Regions from separate parts of the Methylophaga sp. UBA678 genome, predicted to be linked through region 2. Evidence: riboswitches for the same ligand, from Rfam matches in the RefSeq annotation. Region 2 holds a riboswitch; the other holds the start of a gene.
What was found. A riboswitch is a leader RNA that binds a small molecule or an ion and turns the genes downstream of it on or off. The one in region 2 is predicted to bind thiamine pyrophosphate.

Region 1: another riboswitch for thiamine pyrophosphate. It lies ahead of B3014_RS14305 (TonB-dependent receptor); the one in region 2 lies ahead of thiC (phosphomethylpyrimidine synthase ThiC).

The regions. Positions count from the first base shown of each region.
Region 1 is NZ_DBNG01000032.1:33,120-36,545, forward strand. It holds gene cysB (HTH-type transcriptional regulator CysB) at 1-130, shown strand, start outside; gene B3014_RS14295 (SRPBCC family protein) at 224-793, shown strand; gene B3014_RS14300 (hypothetical protein) at 880-1,194, shown strand; TPP riboswitch at 1,268-1,371, shown strand; gene B3014_RS14305 (TonB-dependent receptor) at 1,438-3,426, shown strand, end outside.
Region 2 is NZ_DBNG01000008.1:57,065-60,490, forward strand. It holds gene B3014_RS04120 (FAD-dependent oxidoreductase) at 1-378, opposite strand, end outside; gene thiC (phosphomethylpyrimidine synthase ThiC) at 378-2,189, opposite strand; TPP riboswitch at 2,291-2,396, opposite strand; gene B3014_RS04130 (Smr/MutS family protein) at 2,490-3,044, shown strand; gene B3014_RS04135 (hypothetical protein) at 3,082-3,426, shown strand, end outside.

The DNA.
Region 1 (3,426 bases), on a different contig from region 2:
ACCGAGCGTTACACATATGGGTATTCGCAAAGGCAGCTATCTTAGAAGCTATATGTACGCCTTTATCGAGTTCTTTGCTTCACACCTCAATCGAGCAGCGGTGGATAAAGCCATTAACCATCAAGGATAAATTCACATTCCCTCAAGGCAAACACCATGCTAACTTAGCACCTTGCTGTAAACAGCAATCAAAATAACTTAAGAGAAATATCAGGATAATAGAATGAAAAAATGGTTAAATTTACTAGTTGTTTCACTGGCGTTTTTGCCTGCACTTGTGTTTGCACACGGTGCGCCTCGCCTCCAAGTTGAAGAGAGCATTGTCATCAATGCTGACCCAGCGACTGTCTGGAAAGCCATCAACGATTTCGGTAAAGCAGAAGCCTGGATTCCCGTTGTTGAATCAACAGAATCTGAGGGTGGTAATGCACCAGGAGCGACTCGCACTCTCACATTAAAAGGTGGCGCCACGATTTCTGAAAAGCTCAAAAAGTATGATGATGAAAAAATGAGCTTTATGTATCAAATTACCGATATCAGTAGTGCTGGAGAAGTTGATGACCATGGTGAAATGCATGAAGTACCAGCGTTTCCTGTGAGCAAATATAAATCATGGGTCAGTGTTGAAGCGACTGATGGTGGTTCAAAAATCACTTGGTTAGGTAAGTTTTTCCGCGCTTATCACGGTAATGGACACCCACCCAAAGAGCTGGATGACGATACGGCCAAGAAAGCTGTAACGGGTTTATATCAATCCACACTCGCTGACTTGAAAACTAAGTTAGAAAAATAAGTGAAAAAAAGGCATCTTCGGATGCCTTTTTTGTATGCGCTGCATTCTCTAAACTATGCTGATACAGACTAAAAAAGATAACAGCCGTGAATGCCTCCATTGAAAAGATCAAATCGCTACTTCAGCAAACCCTAGCAGAGCTTCCTCCCTCTCAACACCATCTGATTGATGAAGTGTTCAAAGAATTATCCACTCTCAGTCAGACTCTGTCTGGCTCTCAGAGCGATGAGCCTCAGCCTACCATCGATAAAACTACGGGTTGTTATCAATTTGAAGGGGATAACGGCTTTTATTGTCCACACTGCTTTGATAATCAACAACGCAAAGTGTCGACACAACGAATCAACAGCAAACTCCGGATTTGTACCGAGTGCCGTAGTAGTTTGAAACGTCTGAATTAAATACCACTGAAGCTGGTAATAATTGCCGCACTCTTTTAAAATAACGCTATCTCACTAGCAGCAATTGTGATGTGAATTTGCCTCGGGGTGGCGAAAGCCTGAGATGCTTCTCATAAAGCGGACCCGACGAACCTGATCCAGTTAATACTGGCGTAGGGACAGGCTGAAATAGATCTTTCTCTACACCGAATTGGTGTCTCTCGATTTATTCCCCTGTCCTTTTTGATTCAAAAAAGGATAACCATGAAAGCAAAAACACTGGCTATAGCCATAACAACGGCTATGACATCTCCCATGATATGGGCTGAAGTGACGCCTGCTGACTTACCCTCCATGATCGTCAGTGCTGACTTTCGTCCGAACGATGCTCATGACACTCCGGTGAGTTTAACCACGATTGATAAAGACACTATTGATTCTCGTGGTGCTCAACATATCGAAGAGGTGCTCAATCTCGCGCCTAATGTCAATGTCTCTAGTGGCGCCTCACGAGGACAATATTTCCAAATTCGTGGCATTGGTGAACGTAGTGAATTCCAAGCACCGCTTAATCCGTCTGTTGGTTTATACATAGATGGCATAGATTTTAGTCGCAGTGGCGGTGCGGCTACCTTATTTGATATTGAATCTGTTGAGGTATTACGCGGTCCACAAGGCACCCGTTATGGTGCAAATGGCATGGCTGGCACCATCAACTTAAAAAGCACTGAGCCAACGAATGATTTGAAGATGAAGTTTGAATCAACTCTGGCGACCTACAATACCCATGCAGAAGGCATTGCTGTTGGTGGACCGTTAATTGAGAATACCTTACTAGGACGTTTTTCTGTCCACAGCTACAAATCAGATGGCTTCATGGATAACGATTTTTTAGGTAGAGATAATACTCAAAATCGAGATGAAATTACGGCTAGAGGTCACCTTAAATGGCTTGCTACAGATGACCTAACTATCGATCTTAATGTATTACACTTAAACATTGATAATGGCTACGATGCTTTCACACTTGATAACAGCCGTAACAGCTTGTCAGACCAACCTGGCAAAGATGCTCAAAATACCAATGCCTTTGCTTTAAAGGCCGATTATCGTGCGAATGATAAAGTACAACTCCAATCAAACCTCAGTTATTCAAAATCTAATCTAGAGTACAGCTATGATGACGACTGGTCTTATAAATCACAATTTGATGCAGGACTCGATCCATACAGTGGCTTTGATCAGTATAAACGTAAACGTGAAAATACAGCCTTAGAGTTCAGAGCATTATCTAATGAGAATGGACGAATCTTTTCTGACACTACTGACTGGACATTAGGTGTCTATGTATCAAAACAACGTCAAAATCTGGATCGCACATACTACGAAAATGTTCTTACAAGCGATGCCGTTACCGGATATGTGACAAAAAACAGTTATGAAACTGTTAATACAGCCCTGTATGGTCAATTAGATACAGCACTCACCGACAAACTTACGTTGATAAGTGGTCTCAGAGCAGAATATTGGGAAGCTGACTATAAGGATTCAGCAGGTCTTTCCGATGAGCCCGATGATTTGATGTTTGGAGGCAAGCTAGGGCTTGAATATGCTATCAATGAAGATCATATGGCCTTTACAACCTTATCTCGTGGCTACAAAGCGGGGGGAATCAACGTTGAACCTAGAATTAGTGATGACTTACGCTCTTTTGATACAGAGTCATTATGGAATCTAGAAGCTGGCTTAAAGTCATTCTGGCTAGACGGTGACTTAATAACATCTTTGACAGCTTTTTATACACGCCGAAGTAATGCTCAAATAAAAAACTCAATCAGTGTACCTAAAACATCTGGACCTGGAACCGATTTTGTTGACTATTTTGTGAATGCTGAAAAAGTTAGGAATATAGGTCTTGAAGCTGAGTTAGATTGGTTTATTAATGAAAAATATCGTGTTATTGCATCATTGGGTCTCCTAGATGCAAAACTGGAAGATTATGAAAACCCTGAATTATTAGAAGAGGGTATCAAATTGAGTGGCAGAAGAATCGCACACGCCCCTGCCTATCAATTTAATCTGGGAGGAGAGTATTACTTTGCCCCAGGCTGGACTTTTAAAGCCAATATGGAAGGAAAGGATGAGTTTTATTACTCAAACAGCCACAATGCAAAATCGCACTCTTATGTTCTCTACAATGCCAGCATCGAATACAAAAAGGATGAGTGGAAAGTCACATTATGGGGACGTAAC
Region 2 (3,426 bases):
TGCCGCTTTATCCAGCTGAACATAATCACTGTCTGCCAGCACATGTTTGGCCCGTCTATCAAACCGTTCCATTTCGGCTTTATCACCCTGATGTGCTACGACTAAAGTGCCTTCATTCTGATAAAACACCCGGGCTTCTAACTCGCTGAGCCATTTAGGCCATAGCTGATAAGAACGCATACCAATCGTTTTCACTAAGGGTTCAGCTGTCACCGCTTCAGTTAATGGTGCAACCATCGAAGCGGCGACAAAACCAGCACTATCGCTACCGGTTTTGTCGTCTTTCGATAACAATGTCACTTGATAGCCTGCCCGAATCAGACGCCAAGCTGTCAGGCGTCCGATCAGGCCACTACCGATGATGAGATAATGGCTCATCAAACCTGGCGATAAATTTTGCTGCCGCCTTCCTTGAATTCCTGAGATTTCTCAGCAAAGGCCGCTTTCACGTCATGTGAAATTTTCATTGAACAAAACTTCGGACCACACATTGAACAAAAGTGAGCCACTTTTGCTTTAGGTTGTGGCAAAGTTTCATCGTGATATTCACGTGCTGTATCCGGATCCAGACCCAAATTAAATTGATCTTCCCAACGGAATTCAAAACGGGCTTTTGATATCGCGTCATCACGGATTTGTGCACCCGGATGACCTTTACCTAAATCCGCTGCATGGGCTGCAATTTTGTAGGTAATGATGCCGGTTTTGACGTCATCTTTATTTGGCAGACCGAGATGCTCTTTTGGCGTGACATAACACAGCATCGCCGTGCCAAACCAGCCAATCATGGCTGCACCGATACCAGAAGTAATATGGTCATAACCAGGTGCAATATCGGTCACCAGTGGACCCAAGGTGTAGAACGGTGCTTCATGACACCACTCCAATTGCAGATCCATATTTTCTTTGATCTTATGCATCGGAACATGACCCGGACCTTCGATCATGACTTGCACATCATGCTTCCAGGCAATCGTGGTCAATTCACCTAAGGTTTTTAATTCCGCCAGCTGGGCTTCATCATTCGCATCAGCCTGAGAACCGGGACGTAAACCATCCCCTAATGAAAATGACACGTCATAGGCTTTCATGATTTCGCAGATATCTTCGAAATGCGTGTAGAGGAAGCTCTCCTCATGGTGAGCCAGACACCACGCTGCCATAATCGAACCACCACGTGAAACGATACCTGTTGTGCGATTGACGGTCAGAGGAATATGAGACAAGCGAACACCCGCATGGATCGTGAAATAATCGACGCCCTGCTCAGCTTGTTCAATCAAAGTATCTCTGAACACTTCCCAAGTCAGATCTTCAGCCACGCCATTAACCTTTTCCAGTGCTTGGTAAATCGGCACAGTTCCTACTGGCACAGGTGAGTTACGGATGATCCACTCACGGGTTTGATGGATATGTTTACCTGTCGATAAATCCATAATGGTGTCACCACCCCAGCGGGTGCTCCACACCATTTTTTCGACTTCTTCCTCAATTGAGGAGGTAGTCGCTGAGTTACCAATATTGGCATTTATTTTTACCAGAAAATTACGGCCGATGATCATCGGTTCGGTTTCAGGGTGATTGATATTGGCTGGGATAATGGCGCGACCTTCTGCCACTTCTTTACGGACAAACTCTGCCGTAATGTAGTGTTCCATATTCTCAGGTAACTCACCACGCTGGGCTAACGCTTCACGTCCCATACTTTCACGAATAGCAATGTATTCCATTTCTGGTGTGATAATACCTTGGCGTGCATAGTGCATTTGGCTGACGTTTTTACCGGCTTTCGCTTTGCGTGGTAAGCGACGATGATCGAACAAAGGAATATCAAAGTCCTGAGCATCTTGCTCACGTGTGTAGGCTGAACTGAACTCGGCTAATTGTTCAGTATCATCACGCTCATCAATCCACGTTTGGCGAATGAGTGGCAATCCTTTTTCAATATCAATGGTTGCTTTGGGATCGGTGTATAAACCTGATGTGTCATATACGACAACAGGCTCGTTGGGAATAGCCGCCAATTCAGGATTGGCATTTGGTGTATCAGTCAAATGAATCTGACGAAATGGCACTAGTAAGTCGTCGCGACTACCTTTGATGTAAAACTTCTCACTCCCCGCCAAAGGCTCAGTCGTAATGCCGCTACGGTCTTTAATGTTAATAACTTTATTGGATTGTGTAGACACGTTTCTTCCCCTAAATGAAAACCACGACGGGGAAGATGAGATCGTTGCGCGAAAGCGAACAAGAAAACAGACACCAAACGAAAATGGATCTCGAGTGCAAAACAGGTGTCCTGCTTGTTTCCTACGGAGGTTCTAGCCTCTTCAGGTTCAACGGGTTTCATCTCAGCCTTTCCGGATTATTCCGGTCGGGCACCCCGACAAGTGCTTCGCATGGTAAATCAAAAAGGATTTTTTACACAAGCCTCATCTGGCACAATGGTCTACTATTTTTTCTCCAAACACGCAGGCAGCATCAGGTTCATGGCTAATAAAAAAGACGACTCTGAAGAAGATGAATTTGCATTATTCCGAGAGGAAATGCGCGATGCCATCCGTATACGCCAAAACCGTCTGATTCATAACAAACCGAAACCGGTTGCTAAAGCCATTCGCCAAAAAATCATGGATGATGAATATCAGGGAGAAACCTTCTCAGATATGTTTTCTCCAGAGACGGTTGGTAATGAAGAATATCTTGAATACCGTGGTCCAGGAATTCAACACAAACTGTTTAGTAAGCTTCGTAATGGCAAAGTCCATATCGAAGCAGAGTTAGATTTACATGGCATGACCATTGCCAAAGCCGAACCATCATTGTCTGAGTTTCTGGAGTTTTGCCAGCGACAACAAATCCGCTGTGTACGCATCATCCACGGAAAAGGCTGGGGTTCGCGTGATAATAAACCCGTCTTAAAAAGCAAACTGAATCATTGGCTGCGCCAAAGTGAGATTGTGCTTGCGTTCTGTAGTGCAACTATCGACGATGGCGGCACGGGCGCGTTGTATGTTCTTCTGAAAAGGTTGTTTCAAGAATAAGTAACCTAATAAGCCATACACAACAAAGGCATGAAAAATGGATTCATTGAGTACAGGCATCGGAAAAGTAGCACTTAGAACGGCTCTAGACAAAGTAATAAAAACTTATAGAAACAATAAGTTTGATAAATTAATTAAACGATTAGAGACAGGTGAAATAAATTTAACTGATAATGAACTCCAATCAGACGATTTTATTGCTTGTTTCATTAAAACCATTGATGCTATTGATAAAGCTATTTCAAAAGAAAAGGTAGCTATTTTAGAGAACTTGTTTATTAATGGCATCGAAACTCAAGTAATTCGAAATACACCCACGTTGTATGAAGAGACTCTTACTATCATTTCTGACTTATCTATTCGCGAAATAGAAATCCTATTC